DNA from 4 places in the Priestia sp. YIM B13552 genome. Region 1 is predicted to be linked to each of the others. Evidence: riboswitches for the same ligand, from Rfam matches in the RefSeq annotation. Region 1 holds a riboswitch; each other region holds the start of a gene.

Evidence for each region. A riboswitch is a leader RNA that binds a small molecule or an ion and turns the genes downstream of it on or off. The one in region 1 is predicted to bind cobalamin.
Region 2: it holds a riboswitch for cobalamin, as region 1 does, so the genes downstream of both, ACFX40_RS13105 ((2Fe-2S) ferredoxin domain-containing protein) here and ACFX40_RS12030 (ribonucleoside-diphosphate reductase subunit alpha) in region 1, are expected to answer to the same signal.
Region 3: it holds a riboswitch for cobalamin, as region 1 does, so the genes downstream of both, ACFX40_RS23035 (HoxN/HupN/NixA family nickel/cobalt transporter) here and ACFX40_RS12030 (ribonucleoside-diphosphate reductase subunit alpha) in region 1, are expected to answer to the same signal.
Region 4: it holds a riboswitch for cobalamin, as region 1 does, so the genes downstream of both, ACFX40_RS21990 (cobyric acid synthase) here and ACFX40_RS12030 (ribonucleoside-diphosphate reductase subunit alpha) in region 1, are expected to answer to the same signal.

The regions. Positions count from the first base shown of each region.
Region 1 covers NZ_JBHZOU010000002.1:1,159,754-1,165,187, reverse strand. Annotated here, with positions in the region: gene menC (o-succinylbenzoate synthase) at 1-982, shown strand, start outside; cobalamin riboswitch at 1,262-1,447, shown strand; gene ACFX40_RS12030 (ribonucleoside-diphosphate reductase subunit alpha) at 1,581-3,824, shown strand; gene ACFX40_RS12025 (ribonucleotide-diphosphate reductase subunit beta) at 3,841-4,884, shown strand; gene ACFX40_RS12020 (hypothetical protein) at 4,914-5,117, opposite strand; gene ACFX40_RS12015 (DUF1540 domain-containing protein) at 5,184-5,342, opposite strand.
Region 2 covers NZ_JBHZOU010000003.1:193,315-198,748, forward strand. Annotated here, with positions in the region: gene ACFX40_RS13100 (hypothetical protein) at 1-71, shown strand, start outside; cobalamin riboswitch at 219-397, shown strand; cobalamin riboswitch at 516-695, shown strand; gene ACFX40_RS13105 ((2Fe-2S) ferredoxin domain-containing protein) at 798-1,178, shown strand; gene cobJ (precorrin-3B C(17)-methyltransferase) at 1,192-2,814, shown strand; gene ACFX40_RS13115 (sirohydrochlorin chelatase) at 2,833-3,744, shown strand; gene cobK (precorrin-6A reductase) at 3,741-4,508, shown strand; gene ACFX40_RS13125 (precorrin-8X methylmutase) at 4,514-5,161, shown strand; gene ACFX40_RS13130 (cobalt-precorrin-5B (C(1))-methyltransferase) at 5,165-5,434, shown strand, end outside.
Region 3 covers NZ_JBHZOU010000007.1:61,577-67,010, reverse strand. Annotated here, with positions in the region: gene ACFX40_RS23040 (M20 family metallopeptidase) at 1-96, opposite strand, end outside; gene ACFX40_RS23035 (HoxN/HupN/NixA family nickel/cobalt transporter) at 359-1,156, opposite strand; cobalamin riboswitch at 1,290-1,472, opposite strand; gene ACFX40_RS23030 (organic hydroperoxide resistance protein) at 1,578-1,997, opposite strand; gene ACFX40_RS23025 (undecaprenyl-diphosphatase) at 2,150-2,743, opposite strand; gene ACFX40_RS23020 (ABC transporter ATP-binding protein) at 2,890-3,822, opposite strand; gene ACFX40_RS23015 (ABC transporter permease) at 3,824-4,507, opposite strand; gene ACFX40_RS23010 (DUF418 domain-containing protein) at 4,543-5,434, opposite strand, start outside.
Region 4 covers NZ_JBHZOU010000006.1:167,048-172,481, reverse strand. Annotated here, with positions in the region: gene ACFX40_RS22000 (APC family permease) at 1-152, shown strand, start outside; gene ACFX40_RS21995 (YdcF family protein) at 210-773, opposite strand; cobalamin riboswitch at 921-1,100, shown strand; gene ACFX40_RS21990 (cobyric acid synthase) at 1,193-2,719, shown strand; gene ACFX40_RS21985 (FecCD family ABC transporter permease) at 2,926-3,984, shown strand; gene ACFX40_RS21980 (ABC transporter ATP-binding protein) at 3,981-5,264, shown strand; gene ACFX40_RS21975 (hypothetical protein) at 5,282-5,434, opposite strand, start outside.

The sequences.
Region 1 (5,434 bases):
ATTTACAGGGTGGGGAGAAGTAGTTGCTTTTTCATCTCCTTGGTATACGGAAGAAACGATTCAGACGTGTTTTCATATGTTAGACGATTTTTTAATTCCCTCGCTTCTTCATCAGCAGCTTCAAAAACCAGAGGATGTTCAAAAGTTATTCAAACCTCTAAAGCGAAATAACATGGCTAAAGCAGCTTTAGACTGTGCTGTATGGGATTTGTATGCAAAGCGGCAGAACAAACCGTTATCTGAAGTAATTGGAGGAGTAAGGTCTGCTGTAGAAGCTGGAGTGGTAGTTGGCTTAAATGATATTTCCATAATGAAAGAACAAATAAAGACTTACATGAAAGATGGCTATAAGCGCTTTAAAGTGAAAATTAAGCCGGGTGCTGACTATGAGCTACTGAAACAAATTCGAGATGAATTTCCAAGCATTCCTCTTATGGCTGATGCCAATTCAGCCTATACGTTAAGCGATAGTGATTCATTGAAGAAACTAGATGAATTGAATTTAATGATGATCGAACAGCCGTTAAGTTCTGATGATATCCTTGATCATCGATTGTTACAAAAGCAAATGCAGACGCCAATTTGCTTAGATGAAAGTATTGTGAGCTATGAAGATGCACGTCATGCAATTGAACAAAGAAGCTGTAAGATTATCAATGTGAAAATCGGTCGAGTTGGCGGAATGTCCGTAGCAAAGCAAATTCATGATTTGTGCGCCCAGTATGGTGTAAGACTTTGGGTTGGCGGAATGTTAGAAGCCGGGATTTCAAGAGCTCATAACATCGCCCTTGCGACATTGCCTTCTTTCACGATACCAGGTGATATTTCTGCGTCATCTCGCTATTGGGAAAAAGATATTATTAAGCCCGAAGTAGAGGTAGAAGCTGGAGTAATAAAGGTGAAGGGAAAACCGGGGATAGGATACGATATCGATAAAAACTTTATCAAAACAATCACAGCATTTGAAAAAGAATACCAATAATTAAAAACCGTTTTTTATGTAAAACGGTTTTTTTTATTGAGGTTGTCAATGTTTAGTAGAAAAATAGGACAAATTTTTTAAAAAGAGCACATTGTTCTATCAAGCGTGTCAAAACATGTTATGATGGAATAGTTTGATGAAAAAAGTCGAAGAGTTTTATCGTAAAAAACAAAATTATTTTTGAAAATAGGTTGATAGTTTTCTAAGTTGTCCTATATAATGTGTTTATAACATAACACAATATGTTGTTTTGAAATCGATAATAAAATACTATATTTTGTGTTTTCCAGTGAAAAAGGTGTCTGATAAAAAGACTTAAAAGGGAATTTGGTGAAAATCCAAAGCTGTCCCCGCAACTGTGAATGCTGATGAAATAAGGAGATCCACTGTGAGTAAACATCATGGGAAGGCCTTAAAGTAAAAAGAAGCATAAGTCAGGAGACCTGCCTTTTTTATGTCGTTTTATCTTCTTCGGGAGGTGAGAGGGTAGAGCGAGGATTGAGAAAAGACTTAGTGTCTTCTTCTATCTTCGTTCTATTCGCTCACCGAGGTACGGTGAGCGATTTTTTATTTTGAAGTGAAGAGAGGAGCCATATTTATGGTGAATACATTAAAGCCTACAATTCTACATGAATTAACTGCATATATTGAACGTTTAAAAAATGAATTTACGCAGCTTGATTTTTCTTTGTATGAGGAAAAGGTTATTCAAACTGTTACAGTAAAGGAAAATATGACGGACGAAAAGGTTGCAAACGTCCTAATTTTAGCAGCCTTAGAGCGTATTTCAATGGAAGAACCAGATTGGACGTACGTAGCGGCAGACGTCTACTTAAACGAACTATATCGAAAAGCAGCGGACAACCGAGGTTATGATAAAAAAGAGAAGTACGGTTCGTTTTATCAGCTTATTCAAGAACTAACAAAAATCGGCATTTATAATAAACAGCTATTAAAAACATATACAGAAGAAGAAATTAATGAAATTGCTTCAGTCATTATTCCTGAACGCGATCGTTTATTTACATACATTGGATTGTTGACATTAGCAGATCGCTATTTAGCGACATCACATGATAAGCGCGTATACGAATTACCGCAAGAACGTTTTCTTATCATTGCTATGACGCTGATGTCTCAAGAAAAGAAAGAAAATCGAACAGCATTAGTAAAAGAAGCGTACTGGGCGCTTTCTAGTCTATATATGACGGTTGCCACACCAACGCTTTCAAACGCAGGAAAGAGCTACGGACAGCTATCTAGCTGCTTTATTGATACGATTGATGACAGCTTACGCGGTATTTATGATAGCAATACAGATTTGGCCACGCTTAGTAAAAATGGAGGCGGAATTGGTGTCTACCTCGGTCATATTAGAAGCCGAGGAAGTGATATAAAAGGTTTTAAAGGCGTATCATCAGGAACAATTCCATGGATGAAACAGCTAAATAATACGGCTGTAAGTGTCGATCAGCTAGGTCAACGACAAGGGGCTATTGCCGTATATTTAGACGTATGGCATAAAGACATCTTTTCATTCTTAGACGCGCGGTTGAACAATGGTGACGAACGCCAGCGCACGCATGATTTATTCACTGGCGTATGTTTGCCAGATTTGTTTATGGAAAAAGTAGAAGCACGTGAAGACTGGCACTTATTCGATCCTCACGAAGTTCGTACGCTGATGGGCTACTCGTTAGAAGATTTTTATGATGAAGAAGAAGGCAGCGGTTCGTTCCGCACTCGTTACGCTGAGTGTGTAAATAATGAACAGCTTTCAAGAGAGACAGTACCTGCTATTGAAATCTTCAAGCGCATTATGCTTTCGCAGCTTGAAACGGGGACGCCTTATATGTTCTATCGTGATACGGTTAACCGAGCTAATCAAAACCGCCACGAGGGCATGATCTACTGCAGCAACTTATGTACAGAAATTACGCAAAACCAAAGCACAACGGTCGTAACAGAGGAAATTACGGAAGACGGAAAAATTATTATTACAAAGAATCCGGGCGATTTTGTTGTATGTAATCTTTCTTCTATCAACTTAGCGAGAGCCGTAACTGAAGATGTGCTTGAACGTTTAATTCCAATTCAAGTACGCATGCTTGATAACGTTATTGAGTTAAATGATTTGCCGGTACTTCAAGCAAAACTAACAAACCAAAAGTACCGCGCAGTAGGGCTTGGCACATTTGGTTGGAACCATTTGCTTGCCTTAAAGAAAATAGCATGGGAAACAGATGAAGCGGTAGCATATTGCGATGAATTGTATGAGCAAATCGCTTACTTAACCGTACAGGCAAGCATGAACTTAGCTAAAGAAAAAGGTGCATATCCATTATTTAAAGGCTCAGATTTTGAGTCAGGCGCTTATTTTGAAACACGTAAATACACAAGCGAAGCGTGGAGTGAACTGCGTAACGAAGTTCAAAACAATGGGATAAGAAATGGCTACTTAATGGCTGTAGCACCTAATTCATCAACATCTATTATCGCGGGTTCTACTGCAAGTATTGATCCGATTTTCCGTAAGTTTTATTCAGAGGAAAAGAAAAACTATAAAATCCCGGTGACGGCACCGGATTTATCACCAGCAACAAACTGGTATTATAAGTCCGTTTATTTAATTGATCAGCACTGGAGCATTAAGCAAAACGCCAAGCGCCAGCGCCATATTGATCAATCCATTTCATTCAACTTATATGTGCAAAATGATATCCGAGCAAAAGAGCTGCTGGATCTTCATATGACGGCATGGAAAGAAAAGTTAAAAACGACCTACTACGTACGTTCAACATCAAGTGAAGTCATTGAAGAATGTGAAAGCTGTCATAGTTAAAAGGAGTGAATAATTGATGACAAGCATGTTAAAACGAGAATTAATGAACGAAACAGCTCCGAACCGTTCGACAGGAATCATCAACGGCAAGAGCTCAAATATTCTAAACTGGGATGACGTCCGATTTTCATGGGCGTTCCCTAAATACAAGCGTATGCTAGCTAACTTCTGGACGCCGTTTGAAATTAATATGGGTCAAGATATTAAGCAGTTCCCTCAGTTAACGGCTGACGAACAAGAGAGTTTTTTAAAAATTATTGGCTTGCTGGCGCTACTGGACAGTATTCAATCAGATTATGCTAGCAAAGTAGCTGACTATGTAACCGATTCTTCGATTAATGCTCTAATGATTATTTTAGCGCAGCAAGAAGTGGTTCATAATCATTCGTATTCATATGTTTTATCAAGTCTTGTACCAAAAGGAAAACAAGATGAAGTATTTGAATACTGGCGCACAGACGAAAAGCTTCGCGCTCGAAATGACTTTATTACAAACGGATATAAAGCATTTAGCGAAGAAGCAACGGTTGAAAACTTTTTGAAGTCTATGGTATATGATGTTATTTTAGAAGGCCTTTTCTTCTATAGCGGATTTGCTTTCTTCTATAATCTTGCTAGAAATCAAAAGATGGTGGCGACATCTACGATGATTAACTATATCAATCGTGATGAACAGCTTCACGTTGGGTTATTTGAAAAGATTTTCAAGGAAGTACTAAATGAAAATCCAGCTTATCGTACGGAAGAGCTAGAAACGTTTGTAGTTGAAACGTTCCAAGAGGCAGCTCGTCTTGAAATTGAATGGGCGGAATCTGTTATCGGAGAAAAATTCGACGGCATCACGATGAAAGAACTGCAGCAGTATATTGAATACATGGCTAATAAACGCTGTAATCAATTAGGCTTCGGCCGAGCTGCTTTCCCAGAAGCACCGATTGAAAATCCTCTTCGTTGGATTATTGCTTATCAAGAGGTAGATTTAGGGAAAACGGATTTCTTTGAACAGAAATCAAGACAATATACAAAAGCATCAGATGCGAATGGATTTGATGATCTATAAACACAAAAGCTGACTAATTTCCTTATTGATTAGTCAGCTTTTTTTAAGTGAATAAGTCCAAGTTCTAACGCACGTGTGGTAATTAAGTCATCAATTTCTTCTGGAATGTTTTCAAGTGTTCCCCATTTATATGTCCATAAATGAGTAAACGATTGTACATAGATTGGAAAGGTTTGTTCATTTGCTTTTATGGCTTCTTCTTTAAAAAAATGAATCAGTTGTTCAGTTTTCATATTAGTCTCCTTTTTTATGATCTTGAAGAGAGAAAAAAGACAACCCAGAGGCTGTCCTTTTGCGGGTTACGCTTCAGTTGGCTTGAACGTTTTACAGTCTGTTTCATAGCTGCTTGCTGCATGTTTTCCGCTATGACTTACCACGTAAATTTCTTCTGCGCTGCAGTGATTTCCATTTTTCCAAAAGTGACAGTTATTTACTTCACAAAGAATGTTTTGTTCCAACGTTAACCCTCCTTTGTATGTGATAGCTATAGTATGGTCAAAATTCAACTAACTTATAAGAAAGGTGGTAGACTTTCATTTTAATTGAGAAT
Region 2 (5,434 bases), on a different contig from region 1:
CAAATGGCTGTAAAGTTCTTTCAGAAGTCGTGTATTATAATGATCCTCATTTAACATTGGTAGCTATATAAGTAGAAAAACAAGAGCTGATTTTTTGCTCTTGTTTTTTTATGGCTCTTTATATCCTATAAAAAGAATAGAGTTGAAATAAAAAAAAATGTACGCTATGATATGGTAGTTACTTCTATTATTCTGATAGTTTAAAAGGTTCATATATATCAAACAGCAACAGTAAAGATGCCAAGAAGGCTTAATAGGGAAACTGGTGAAAGACCAGTACTGCCCCCGCAACTGTAAGTGTGGACGAACGAGTATAACCACTGTGGAAAAATCACGGGAAGGTTCTCAAGTAGAATGATACACAAGTCAGGAGACCTGTCTTTATTGTGAAGTTTCTATTTCTCCGGGGAGCGGGAAGGGAAACGTTGGCTTAAAGTGGCATTCGTGTACACTCTTATTCTGACGTTTTACCCGCTCGCATATTAGCGAAGCGGGTTTTTCTCGTATCGCAAAACTACATATCGTGCAAAAAAGGTGCGCAATGTCCACATTGCGTTAAATGGGAAGTCTGGTGTGAAGCCAGCGCGGTACCCGCCACTGTGAAGATGAGCTGATTGCATATGCCACTGTATTCGGGAAGGCGCAATCAAGTGATGAATCGAAGTCAGGAAACCAGCCTTTTTCTAATGCGAAGCTTACCCTACGGGATATAGGTGGAAGTGCAAAAACTTAGTTTGAATTTTTCTGCGCCTCTATCATTGATAGAGGCGCTTTTTTTAGTAAAGGAGCGAATGAGTGTGACGACGTGGAACTTAAATGGAACAAAACATCACGTATTGATTTGTAATGGAAGCAGCTGTATGAGAAAAGGTGGAGAAGAAGCCACGCAAGCTATTCGAAATAAAGTGACAGAACTGGATTTGGATGAAACGGTTCATACAACGCGTACACGTTGTAACGGACGATGCAAAGATGCTCCTGTAGCTATCGTCTATCCTTCAGGAGATTGGTACAAGCAGGTCACTGAAACCGTGGCTCATCGGATTGTCGAAGAACATTTAGCAGGAGGCTGCAGTATAAAGGAATCGCTTATTTATGAATATGATCAAAATGGTTTCGTTTCTCCGGAAAACAGTGACTCCATAGAAGGAATTGACAAAGTAAAAAGTAACGCATAAAGGAGGAGCTAGCATGAAAGGTAAACTTTTAGTTATTGGATTTGGGCCGGGAAGCTTTGAACATATTACACAGCGAGCAAGAGAAGCCATTCAAGAAAGTGATATGATCATCGGTTACAAAACCTATGTGGAATTAATTCAAGGACTGTTAACGAATCAGCAAATTATTAGTACGGGAATGACCGAAGAAGTAAGCCGTGCACAGGAAGCTGTAAAGCAAGCTGAAGCAGGAAAAACCGTAGCTGTCATTTCGAGCGGAGATGCGGGAGTATACGGAATGGCAGGCCTTGTGTATGAAGTGTTGATTGAAAAAGGCTGGAAAAAAGAAACGGGCGTAGAGCTGGAAGTAATTCCTGGCATTTCGGCTATCAATTCATGCGCATCTCTCCTTGGAGCGCCCGTGATGCACGATGCTTGTACAATTAGTTTAAGTGACCACCTTACGCCTTGGGAGCTAATCGAAAAAAGAATTGAAGCAGCTGCACAAGCAGATTTTGTAGTGGCTTTTTACAACCCAAAGAGCGGAAGACGAACAAGACAAATTGTTGAAGCGCAAAGAATTCTATTAAAGTATCGTTCCCCTGATACGCCTGTTGGTCTTGTGAAAAGCGCTTATCGTGACCGTGAAGAAGTCGTAATGACCAACTTAAAAGACATGTTAAATCATGAAATTGGCATGCTGACTACCGTTGTTGTCGGAAATTCATCTACGTTCTTTTACGACGATTTAATGATTACACCGCGCGGATATCAGCGAAAATATACCCTCAACCAAACGGAGCAGCCGCTAAGACCGCATCAGCGACTTCGAAAAGAAGCAGAACCATGGGCTCTCGATCAAGAAGAGACTGTAAAGCAAACAGCTTCGACTATTGAAGCAGTTCAGACCAAAACAGAAGAAACAGCAACTTCACGAGCTCTTGCAGAAGAAGCGCTTCAAGCAATTTTAGGTGAACCTACTTCTGCGGTCGTACGTCAGCCAGTACAGTCTATTTTCGAAGTGGCGGTTAGTCCAGGACTTGCTAATAAGAAATTCACGCCTGTTCAAATGACAACACTAGCAGAAGTTGTTGGTGAAAAAGGTACGATGGAGTATACACCTGACCATCAAATCAAACTGCAAATCCCAACGGCTCAGCCAGATGTGATTATTAAAAAGCTCCAAGCAGCTTCCTTTTTACTATCTCCGGTCGGAGATGTGTTCACAATTAAAGCGTGTGATTTTTGTGACGGAGAAAAAAGCGATGCTATTCCACATACGGAAGAATTACAAAAACGCCTCGGGGGAATGGACATGCCAAAAGAGCTGAAGCTTGGTATTAATGGATGCGGTATGGCTTGCTATGGCGCTGTTCAAGAAGATATCGGCATTGTCTATAGAAAAGGTGCGTTTGATTTATTTTTAGGAGCTAAAACGGTTGGACGCAATGCGCATTCAGGTCAAATTGTGGCGGAAGGTATAGCGCCTGACGACATTGTTGAAATAGTGGAGAACATTGTCCATGAATATAAAGAAAAAGGTCATCCTAATGAGCGGTTTCATAAATTCTTTAAGCGTGTGAAGAACGTTTATGGATTCGACTATCAAGATATAACACCAAAAATAAAAGTAGAACCAGCTCCGTGTGGAGATTAAAAAATGGGAGGGCATTATATGAAATCAGTTTTATTTGTCGGTCATGGAAGCAGAGATCCTGAAGGGAACGATCAAATTCGCGAATTTATTTCGACTATGAAGCATGATTGGGACGCATCTATTTTAGTAGAAACGTGTTTTCTAGAATTTGAACGCCCAAATGTAAGTCAAGGCATTGATACATGTGTGGCAAAAGGAGCACAAGATGTAGTTGTAATTCCAATTATGCTCTTGCCTGCGGGCCACTCTAAAATACATATTCCGGCGGCTATAGATGAAGCTAAGGAAAAATATCCACACGTAAACTTCGTATACGGACGTCCCATTGGCGTTCATGAAGAAGTCCTTGAAATTTTAAAAACGAGATTACAAGAATCAGGAGAGAATTTAGAAACTCCAGCTGAAGACACGGCTGTTATCGTCTTAGGGCGAGGAGGAAGTGATCCTGATGCAAACAGTGATTTATATAAAATTACGCGCCTTCTTTGGGAAAAAACAAACTATAAAATCGTTGAAACTTCTTTTATGGGCGTAACTGCTCCGCTGATTGATGAAGGGGTAGAGCGATGTTTAAAACTAGGCGCTAAAAAAGTGGTTATTCTCCCGTATTTCTTATTTACAGGAGTACTAATTAAGCGTTTGGAAGAAATGGTGACGCAGTATAAAATGCAGCATGAAAACATTGAGTTTAAGCTCGCCGGCTATTTCGGTTTTCACCCAAAACTGCAGACAATTTTAAAAGAACGTGCTGAAGAAGGATTAGAAGGTGAAGTGAAAATGAACTGCGATACGTGTCAATATCGCCTCGGCATTATGGAGCATATTGATCACCATCATCATCACGATCATGACCATGATCACGGACACCATCACCACGATCACCATCATGACCACGACCACCATGAAGATAAGGTCGGCGGGCTAAAATGATTTTATTGTTAGCCGGAACTAGCGATGCACGTGCATTAGCCGTGCAAGTAAAAAAAGCAGGTCATGAGGTTACGGCAACGGTTGTAACCGAAAACGCAGCTATCGAATTACAGCGTGCAGAAGTGAAAGTGAAAATTGGACGTCTCACAAAAGAAGATATGATGGATTTTGTAAACGAACATCGTGTAAAAGCTATTGTGGATGCAAGTCATCCCTTTGCGGAAGAAGCGTCTAAAAATGCTATCGGCGCAGCTGCTGAAACAGCGATTCCTTACATACGCTATGAGCGGGCTTCGCAGGCTTTTACCTATGATAATATGACAATGGTTTCTACGTATGAAGAAGCAGCAGAAGTAGCAGCTGTGAAAAAAGGAGTTATTATGCTCACAACAGGCAGCAAAACGCTGCAGGTTTTTACAGAAAAGCTGCTTCCTCTTTCAGATGTACGGCTTGTGGCTCGTATGCTTCCAAGGCTGGATAATATGGAAAAGTGCCAGCAATTGGGATTCCCGCAAAAAAATATTATTGCTATTCAAGGGCCGTTTACAAAAGAGTTTGATCGAGCGCTGTATAAGCAATACGGAGTGACGGTCATGGTCACAAAAGAAAGCGGAAAAGTTGGATCTGTGGATGAAAAAGTGGAAGCAGCTAAAGAGTTAGGCTTAGATATTATTATGATTGGGCGACCGAAAATTGAGTATGGAACCGTGTATTCCACTTTTGAAGAAGTGGTTCATGCTTTAGTAAACCAAAATAGGAGTTGATTGAGATGGATTTTCGTACAGAATTTAAACCGTTAACTGTTCAGCCTCAGCAAATAGAAGGAAAAAGTTTTGAGATGATTACAGAAGAGCTTGGGCCTCATCCGTTTACAGACGAACAGTACCCAATTGTTCAGCGCGTAATTCATGCGTCTGCAGACTTTGAACTTGGGCGCAGCATGCTGTTTCATCCGGATGCGATTCAAGCAGGAATTAAAGCTATTCGCAGCGGCAAGCAAGTGGTTGCAGATGTACAAATGGTGCAAGTAGGAACAAACAAGCAGCGAATTGAAAAACACGGCGGTGAAATCAAAGTTTATATTTCGGATCCGGACGTAATGGAAGAAGCAAAGCGCTTAAATACAACGCGTGCAATTATTTCGATGCGAAAAGCCATCAAAGAAGCAGACGGTGGAATTTTTGCAATTGGGAACGCACCCACAGCTTTACTTGAATTAATTCGTTTGATTAAAGAAGGAGAAGCGAAGCCTGGGCTTGTTATTGGTCTGCCGGTAGGATTTGTTTCAGCAGCTGAATCTAAAGAAGAACTTGCAAAACTTGACGTACCGTTTATTACAAACATCGGGCGAAAAGGCGGCAGTACGGTAACGGTTGCTGCATTAAATGCAATTTCAATTCTTGCAGATCAGGTGTAACGCATGAAGGAAGTACCAAAAGAACCTAAGAAACTCAGAGAAGGCTATACGACGGGCGCTTGTGCAACGGCAGCTACGAGAGCAGCTCTGCTTACGCTAATTTCAGGAGAAGTGCAAGATGAGTCAACGATTTACCTACCTGTCGGCCGCTTTGCTACGTTTCATCTTGAAGAATGCGAGTATCGCACAAGCAGTGCTGTAGCCAGCATCATTAAAGATGCTGGAGACGATCCCGATGCCACGCACGGAGCGCTGATTATTTCTGAAGTTTCG
Region 3 (5,434 bases), on a different contig from region 1:
GTAGGACGGTGATTCTTTTTTCACAAATCCCACTAAATCTTCGAGCATCTCTTGTTCGTGTTCTTTTAAATAACTAAACACGCTTTGTTCTACCATTACCTGACTCAAATCAATTCCTCCTCTAGAAAACCCCTGCTGCTTGCATTAAATGCTTTTATTTATCGTACGTATAACTATGTTCTACGTTTCACATAACGACCTTAAATTATCCTTAATTATAATGGTTTTCAGACAATTTTCCATCCTTTAAATACAGATAATACTTTAACTTATTCATAACCGACCGAAAATAGCCATAAACTTCAACAAATTCATACAAAAAAGCTTCAATCTTCAACAGATTAAAGGTTTCGTTTGACTAATTGACATTTATTTTAATATTTTTCCCTTTTGACTTCACACTCACAAAAACAAACATAGACACTAAGAAAATAAACAGAATAACGCCAACCATTTCAAAGTTTACTTCGGCCCATGGGTTAAAGAAAGTGAATGCTAAATAGAACGACACACCATACGCGAGGACAACAATAACCCAGCCCATCAAGCGGGAAGCAGATTGTCCAAATTTACTCGATTCATTTACCATTTTGTGTACAATCATCGAATCGATTGTATCTGTAAGCATCATGCCAAACATAAACACTAGTCCCAACAAAAGCGGCGTATACTTGCCTGCGTTCCCTACAGCTAGAGACCACACGGCCGTTTGACTGACCGTTTCGGCTGCTAAAGCGAACAATGCCCCTACAAGAATAATTAAAAAAGGATTCGTTGTTCCTTTTGCGATTTTCGGAATAAACTTCCCTTTTAATCCGCTCAGCTGAAACTCTTCTTCTTTATTTTTAGTTCGAAGCAAATGATATGTGTTTAATGTTCCAATCAGAAAGAGAGAGATAATGGATACCCAAGATGCAAAATGATCGAAATATGATGGAAACGTAAAATTCTTCATCACCACGCCCAGCACCCCGGCCGTGACGGCCACCATTCCTCCATGACCTAGTGAAAACAGCGTTCCGACCCAAGGGGCAAAACGGCTGCCCATTCTCCAATTATATCGGGTCTGGCCGTCAATAAAAGCTAAGTGATCTGCATCCAATCCGTGCCTGATTCCTAATAAAAAGACAAGTAAAAAAACTGATAAACCTTCCATTTCCTACACTCCTTTTTTTAAAATAAAACGTAAAAAAGCCTCAATTCTATAGAAATTGAGGACGTGTCGGCATATGAAAATAAACAGCAATTGCTCACTGCGTACCTTGATACACCGCCTCTTTCCTAGAAGAGTCAAGTGTACAGAATAGGTAGGTCTCCTGGCTTGAGATCATCATTTTCTACCGCCTTCCCCGTTTTGAGTGACGATAAGATAGAAAACTCCCTGCTTACAGTGGCTGGACCGCTCGAGATTTGCACTCGATTCCCTGTTACCTCTTACGCTATGTAAGAGCACCTAAACTGTGCGAATGATTCATTTTCTTCCTCATTATACTAGTACCGCTTACAAATGAATAGAGAAAATTCAAATAAAAAAGCCCTGCTAAGCTTTACATGCTTAGCAGGGCTTTTTAAAGCAATTAAACTACTTCTACCGTTACGTCTACGTTGCCGCTGATTGCTTTTGAATACGGGCAGTATGAGTGAGCTAGGTCTACGTATTTTTTCGCTGTTTCTAAATCTAAGCCTTCAATATGAGCTTCAAGCGCTACTCCAATTTTCACTCCTTGATCAGCTTTATCAGGAAGCAGCTGAACAGTAGCTTTTACTTCACTGCTTTTGATTTCTACGTTATGTTTTTTCAACATAAATTCTAACGCGCTGTTGAAACAAGCACTGTATCCAGCTGCAAACAGCTGCTCTGGGTTTGTTGCTGTTGTTGCTTCTCCACCAAGCGCTGGAGGTGTTGCAACGTCTAAGTTAAAGATGTTATCTAAAGAGTGAACTTCTCCTGTTCTTCCACCTGTGTTAACGACTGTTGTTTCATATAAAGCTTTCATGTATAAACCTCTCCTCTTTTTCATTAATTTTATTAAAAGTTTTTTGTTTATCGTTTCTGTTATTTAATTGTACACAATTTAATTTTAAAAAACAAGTATTAAATACATTAAAAATTCCCCAATAAAAAAAGCCGCGTATTTGCGACTTTTTCTTAATAATATTGAGACTGTTCGTCATAAGCTGATTTTCGAAAAATAGACAAGTTGGTAATAGCTCTCATCAGTTTCGTATTAAAAATAACATAATGAATAAACAGCGCCAGCACGCAGCCTAAAACGGCTCCTGTTAACACATCGAATGGATAATGAACGCCAACCCATACGCGTGAAAAGGCAATGAGTACGCCCATGACAACCCACATGCGCCCTGAACGTTTGAAATGCAGCCAAATGGTAAAAGTGATAACTAATGCAGATGTAGCATGATCGCTTGGAAATGAAGAATTTGCGGCGTGATCAATAAGCTGATTCACGTGGTGAGAGATAAACGGACGATCTCGATAAGCAAATAAACTAATCACTTTATTGATAATGACTCCTGTGGCACAAGCACACAAAGCTTGAAATGCTACAACACGGCTGCCGTTTTTATTAATAAGTAAAAACAAGCCGAGTAAAACGATAAGTACATACTGGGCATAATCTGCAAAGAATACCATCAGCGAATCTAGAGGCTTTACGTGTGAGGCATACTGATTCACCGCGTGGAAGATGGTATAATCTACTGAATTAATAGCTGATAACATAATCGAAATCCTTTCTTATTTTTAAATGTCATTAGCTATCTTATCAGTTTCTTGAGAAAATGAACATGTTTTTGTCAGAAGCTTCCTAACTGGTATTTATAAATAATGTATTCAGACTGAGTAGTAAACCAACGGACTTTCGCCCATTAACTCACCTGTGAGTGATCCACAATATTTTTTTGCAAAAAGATTTCCTCTAAAGAAGGTTCTTCGACGTGAACTTGATAAATGTCGATGCCACATTGAATCAATTCGCGAATAATAAGAGGAATATTTCTTTCTTTTTGAAGCATCACTTTTGTGTACATGTGATGGTATTCAACTTCGGGACTCAACGTACGGAAAAACTGTTGAATATATTCTTTATGACTGCTTGGGTAGGGATCATGTTTAATCATCACCGTTTTTTTCGCTTGATATTGAAAGCGCAGCTCTTCCATTGTACCTTCTATTAAAATGATCCCATTTTTCATAATCGCTACACGTGTACAAATCTTCTCAACTTCATTTAAATTATGAGACGTCATAAAAATTGTCTTGCCTTGATTTTGGAGTTCTCTTATTAGTTCATGAATGTGAAGAGCAGATTCAACATCTACTCCAGAAGTTGGTTCATCTAAAAAGATAAGATCTGGGTCTGCTACAATTGCTTGAGCAATTCCTAACTTCTTTTTCATTCCAAATGAAAACTTTCCAACTTTCTGATGCTCATGTCCTTCTAATCCTACTTTCTTCAGTACAATACTACAGTGTTCTTTCGAAAAACGATGGCCGTTTATCTTTAAAAAATAGCGCAAATGATTGAGCGCTGTCATCTCATCATAAAAGTTAGCATAGTCAGGAAGCACACCTATTTTCTTCTGAAGCTCTAAATCAATATCACTCTGTCCCAGCAGCGTAAATTCTCCTGCTGAAGGAAATGAAACGCCGGTAAGCATATTAATAAATGTAGACTTTCCTGCTCCGTTTCTTCCTAAAAATCCGTAAATTTCCCCTTGTGGTACCTGTAAATTAATACCGTTAACAACTGTTTTAGATCCATATTTTTTAGTTAATTTACTTGTTTCAATAGCATACATATTATACTTCTCTCCTTTTAAAACTCCAAAGTGCCGTACATAAACAAAGTGCTGCAAAAATAAGAAGAACTGTTAGATACCCTTTCTCCAGCTTTAAATAGTAGTAGGGTGTCACATACTTAAACCATGCAATGTACGCTTTTGATGAAAATATGCTCCACACGCTCAGTACCGGTAGAACAAACGATAAAATAATTGATAAAAACATAGTATGAGTTGGGCTTGGCATTAAAGCTGAAAGCATTAAAATAAATGAAATGATACAAACGGTGAATAGCAGGCACTCTAAAAATATATAAAAAGAAAAATGATGCGAAATAAACACAATCAGTAGAAATGAAATAGAGATACAAACAAGCCAGAAACAGCAAATACCTAAGAATTTTCCTAGTACAATACGCTCTCTTGATGTTTTGGTAACTAAAAACCTTGCTGTTCTTGTTTTAATTTCTTGATTAATAACATTATGAGAAAGACTTGAAATAAATAAAGGTCCGAACCCGAGAAGCATCACCAAAATTCCCCCGTTGGCTCCATCTTGAATCTGTGCACTCGTCAGTTGACCTCCAAGTTGACTAACTATATGGGCTATTCCATAGGAAGCACCGCATACGATTAAGATAACGATAATTGATTTAATACTTTTAAATAAGCTTTGAAACTCTTTTACACTAATAGCCCACATTTTTAAAATCTCCTTTTAAATAAGTTTGACTGCTATCATCCAACAAAAGGATGATTTACTTCCGCCGGTAAGGCTTTTTTTTCTTTGGGCTTTCCACTCCAAGAAAAATTTGTCCATATACGCAGTAGCTTTTCCACCGGTCCAGTTTGAAATTTTTGCACGTACATATAGCTGCTGATAAGCTGAATTCCGTAAATACCTATGCAGACAAAAATTCCTGCAATCATGCCGAGCTTTCCGAAATAACCTAATCCGTAACCGTAAAAAATCGTCGTGCATATGACCGTTTGCATTAAATAATTACTAAGGGATATCCTGCCTACACTTTCAAAAGCCTTTATCAAAAATGACTTCTCGTATTTCGCATATAACCAAGCAAAGCCTGCAATATAACCAAGAGATAGAAGACTTCCACCTAACATATGTGTAGAACCAGCCCAATTAGCATCTGGCCATACGTACATAGTCCCTTTTAACAGCAAGCCAAGCGGAATCAGCGCGGCTGCCCAACGGCCATACTGTTTTTGATTAGCTGAAACATCGTAAAACCACTTTTTCTTTCCTGCATACATACCAAATAAAAACAAAGCGCCCATTATAAATGGCGTAAACAAGAAGGCAAAAGCAAATTTATATCCTGCTATATTCATCGGATCAACATTGTTGCGGTGGTCTTTAATCTGTTCATAAGTTCCACTTCCATACACATGAATCGTATCTTTTACATATGTCGTAAGCGTTTGTTTATCGCTAAGAAGATACATATTATCGTTTAATGAACCGTATCCGGATGCTCCTGTAAGGACCAGCAAAATCGATGCCCACACCAAAAGTGTTTTGGCTTTACGCTTTAAAAAGAAAAGTAGTAAAAATACTCCCATCATTCCGTAAAATGTAAGAATATCTCCTTCCCATAAAAACACTCCA
Region 4 (5,434 bases), on a different contig from region 1:
TTGTTATCTCTTATCTAGGTTCATTTGGTGGAGGACAAGGTGTGCTAAGCAACCCGCTTGACTTAATTTTAATTGCTCTTGTTTCACTCGGTATTTTCTACTGGGCGAAATACACAGGTTTACCAAAAGCAGTTATCGATACAGATGATTAATAAAAAACACGGCATGAATTCATGCCGTGTTTTTTATTTGTAGAGTACTTACTCTATTTATTTATCAAACAGCCATGTTTTTAAAATAGCAGCATACTCACGAAAGTAGGCTTGAAGTTTAATTGAATTTGGTGTTTTTGCACCTAAAGGATAAACGTCAAAGCCTTGACGTTTGGCAATAATAGAGGCGCGAAATAAATGAAAATCACTGCTAACAAGCACGACTTTTTTGTGTTGAATATCAACTTTCTGTTTAGTAAAAGTGAAATTCTCAAAAGTAGAAGTTGACTGATCTTCTTTTATAATTCGATTCTTTTTAATTCCTTCTTTTCGCAGAAAACGATAGGCTGCTTCTGCTTCAGAAATTTCTTCATCAGATCCTTTTCCGCCCGTTACGATAACTTTTGTCTGTTGATTTGCTTGTAAATAAGATAAAGCCGTCTTTACTCGTTCTTTTAAACTAGGAGACATTTGATCACCATCTACTTTAGAACCTAAAACGAGCACATAATCCGCGTTTTGTGGAACAGACTTGTGAGCAGTTTGATACATACAAAAAGATATGATTGCTATATAAAGAACAAACACGCTGATAAAGACATAAATGATTTTTTTCTTCAACTGTGAGCACCTTCCTAGCTATTCCATAAGATGTTTGGAAAATAATCGTTATTATAGCATACGAGACCCAAATAAGTATAAACACAGTAATATATAATAATAGAAGAAAATCGTTATTGTGAATGGTTATAAAATTCGTTACAATAAAGAATAAATGATTTTAAAAGTGCCTCTAAGGAGGATAATAGGGAAATCGGTGTAAATCCGGTGCAGCCCCCGCTACTGTAAATGTGGATGAACCTGCAAAGACCCACTAGTCAAACTAGGAAGGGTGCAGAAGTAAAATGAAGCATAAGCCAGGAGACCTGCTTTTAAAAACCCCTTATTTTTCGGTGGGAGAAATAAGTCAAGACAATGTGTTAATGAGCGCATGACCAAACCTTGACTTTTACAGTTAAGGTTTTTTTATGTGGTAGGGAGTGGAAAAAGTGAAAAAAGGAAAACCGCTTATGATTCAAGGAACGCACTCAGACGCTGGAAAAAGCATGATTGCTACAGCATTTTGCCGTATTTTTAAAGAAGACGGCTATCAAACTGCACCGTTTAAATCGCAAAATATGGCGCTTAATTCATACATTACAATGGATGGAAAAGAAATTGGCAGAGCGCAAGGAATTCAAGCAGAAGCGGCTGGAGTAGAAGCAACAACCAATATGAATCCTATTTTAATTAAACCAACTCGTGATCATGAATCTCAAATTGTTGTTCACGGAAAACCGCTACGTAATATGTTTGCTTTTCAGTATCGGCAAGAATTTTTTAATGAAGGTTTGAACGTTATCACGGAAGCTTATAAAGAGCTTGCCAATCATTATGATCGAATTGTGATTGAAGGCGCTGGAAGTCCTGCCGAAGTCAATTTGAACGATCGGGAACTCGTAAATATGCGTGTTGCAAAAATAGCAGAAGCGCCCGTTGTGTTAGTAGGAGATATTGATAAAGGAGGAGTTTTCGCGAGCCTAGTGGGTACTCTTCAATTGCTTCCAGATGAACACAAGTCTAGAGTTATCGGGGTGTTAATTAATAAATTCCGAGGAGATTTAGAACTTTTAAAACCAGGGTTGAAGTGGTTTGAAGAATACACGGGTGTTCCGGTGCTAGGAGTTATTCCTTATATGAACAACGTGGAAATTGATGCGGAAGATTCGTTATCACTTAGAAATTACTCAACGCTTGTGAATCCGTTAAAAGAAATTGATATTGCGGTCATCTCGTACCCGCGCATCTCAAATTTTACAGACATCGATCCTTTAAGCTTAGAAGAAGACTGTCACGTGAGGCTTGTAACCAAGCCGTCGCAATTAGGTACGCCTGATTTAATTGTTTTGCCAGGAAGCAAAAATACGATTGAAGATGCTCAGTTTTTACAAGAAAGCGGCCTGGCTCTAGCCATTAATCAAGTCTTGAACACAACGAACGTTCACGTCATTGGCATCTGCGGAGGATATCAAATGCTAGGGGAGACAATTACAGACCCTGATGCAGTAGAATCTCGGATTGAATCCATTAAAGGGCTGGGCTTGCTTCCAGTGGAAACCGTTATGACAACCAGCAAAAAAACAGAAAGAGTTTCTGGGTATGTCCAGTTAGAAAATGAAAGAGTTTTGATTGAAGGCTACGAAATTCATATGGGAAAGACAGTTTCTAAGAGCACCACGAAAGCTTTTGCAGTGGTAGAGCATGAAAAAGAAGGAACGGTTAAAGACAACGTTATTGGCACGTATGTTCATGATGTGTTTCATAACGATTCTTTGCGCAGAGCTTTGCTTAATCAAATTCGCAAACATAAAAAATTGCCGCCTATTACGGACACATTCAACAGTCGCCTGCAAAAAGAGGAGTCTTTTTCAAAAGCAGCAGCATATGTGAGAGAAGCCGTAGATATGGAAAAGCTATATGAGTTAATAGACAACTATAAAAGCCCGGAGCAAACACAAAAAGTATAGCTTGTAGAGGCTTTCGCTTGTTTTTTTACCGAGAACTTTAGTACGCTATTCTACGTTGCCTAAGTTCAACAGTCTAGCACTCGTAACAAAGAAAAGATGATTGTTTCCAACTTAATGCATGGTGGAAGCATGGTTTATGGACAGGAAAATGAATGGTTAATGTAATGTAAAACATCACGCCTCGTTTCCTAGAGGAGCTGAACGTATTGATTTTTAAACGTATTTTTTTAAACAAAGCATCTATTTTATACATAGTCAGTTTATTTATTGTATGTACTTCGGTAATTATGGCCGTATTTATTGGTACAGTTTCGTTAACCGTAGGAGATACAATCAAAATTATTCTTGGTCACCTTACCGGGCTATCCTTATATCACGGTCCGGAAAACATGGATTTAATCATTTGGCAAATTCGTTTTCCAAGAGTACTGGTGGCATTTTTAGTAGGAGCTTCGCTTTCAATAGCAGGGGCTGCCTTTCAAGGGCTATTAAGAAACTCGCTTGCTGATCCTTATACGATCGGGGTTTCCTCAGGTGCAACCCTTGGCTCTGTCATGGCAATTTATTTTCATTGGAGTATTTTTGGTTTGTCTATCTTCACGCTGCCTGTAGTCGGCATTGTATCTGGTTTTATTACTCTTCTTTTAGTTTTTGGTATTACGAAACTCGCAAGCGGCAATTTGGCCAATGAAACCATCATCTTAGCGGGGATTATTTTATCATCCTTTATGAGCGCACTTATTTCATTAATTGTGGCTCTTTCTCCCGAAGAAGATGTAAGGCAGGTTTTATATTGGCTAATGGGAAGCGTATCAATGAGAGGATGGTCTCATATTCAAATTTTAGGGCCGTTCTTTTTGATCGGTACAATTATGCTGTTGTTACATGTAAAAGAGCTGAACGGCTTAGCATTTGGCGATCAATCCGCTCAGTTTATGGGAATAGACGTAAAGAAGAAAAAAAGAATGATTTTAATAGGTGCATCCGTATTAACAGGAGCTGCGGTATCAGTATCTGGGGCAATTGGATTTGTTGGCTTAGTTATCCCCCACGTAGTGCGTCTCGTAACGGGAGCTAATCATAAGCATGTACTGCCGCTTTCTATTTTAATTGGAGGAAGTTATTTGGTTTTAGCAGATTTATTGGCACGAACGATATTAGAACCTCGTGAACTGCCTATTGGAGTCGTAACCGCCTTAATTGGTTCGCCGATTTTTACCCTGCTCCTTGTAAAAGAACGTATGCGGAAGAGAGGAATATCATGATTGAACTATATAATGTGACAGGAGGATACGATAAGCAGCAGCCGACCGTTCGTGACATCACGTTCACCGTAGACAAAGGTTCTTTTGTCGCTTTACTAGGACCAAATGGAAGCGGGAAAACAACGCTTATTCGCTTAATTATGAATGTATTAACCATTCAATCAGGAGAAGTGAAGGTGGAAGGAAAGTCAGTGAAGGCTTATTCACCAAAACAACTGGCGCAAAAAGTTGCAGTCATGACGCAAGAAAATCAAATTGGGCTAGAATTTACGGTTCAAGAAATTGTTTCACTTGGACGTTACCCTTATCAGGCAAAAGGATTGTTTAGCACTGTATCAGCACAGGATGAAGAAGTGGTGGAAAGTGTGATGGAATTAACAAACGTCTGGCACTATAGAAATCATACTTTTCAATCGTTAAGCGGTGGAGAAAAACAGCGGGTTTTACTGGCTAAAGCACTAGCGCAAGAACCTGACTACTTACTTCTTGATGAACCAACGAATCACTTAGATGTAAAACATACAATGGAACTGCTTCAGCTGTTAAAAACTTTACAGCAGGAAATGAGCTTAACGGTCCTGGCCATCTTGCATGATCTCAACATCGCCTCGCTGTTTGCAGATAATGCCGTGTTACTGAAAGATGGAAGAGTAGAAGAAACCGGGATGGATGCCATTTTTCAGGATGCAGCTACGTTAAAAAGAGTATATGGCGTTGATTTGCACGTATTTCACCATCCCGCTGTGAATAAGCAACAAATTGCTTTTGTGCCGCCGTATCAATATCCAGAGACGGACTTCGATGAGTTGTATCAGTTGCAAAAGGAACCGGGCAAGCTATGTTTATCCTTTATTCGTCCTTTGAGAACTCTTTCACTGGGTTCCAATGAAACAGGTCTAGACTGGTGTCAAGAAATTGTTCAACAGCAAAGCAGCGCTAACGCGGCGTGGAAATCTGCGTCTTTATCTAGTCATGAAGTTCGCTTAAAAGACGATAAAGGTTACTCGTGGCTGGCTGTGCTGACACATGGACAAAAAGAAAACGAAGTAAATATTGTTCTGCTAACAAATGCGCCGCTTTCGGACGGGAACTTACTTCATGCTGCGATGAAGGTAATTGAGTACCGGGCTTTCTTAGGAAAAACAGGACGTATTGTTGTAGCATCATCTCATCATAAAGAAGAAAATCAAGAAGAAATTTCAGAGTTCTTGATGGGCCGCCTCCAGAAAGAATTACAACTATTTATGGAAACAAAAATGACCGACAATTGCTTTAAATAAGCAGTAGCGGTCATTTTTTATTCCTCGGAGTGATCAGGCTTTTCTGTTTCACCTCCTGAACTCATCGTTGTCTCAGTTGTATGTTCATCAATCTTTTTTTCTTTTAGCTTAACAGAAAACAAGTCTTTGACTTCTTCATCCACTTGATCAGAGTCAGCGCTGTAAGTGGT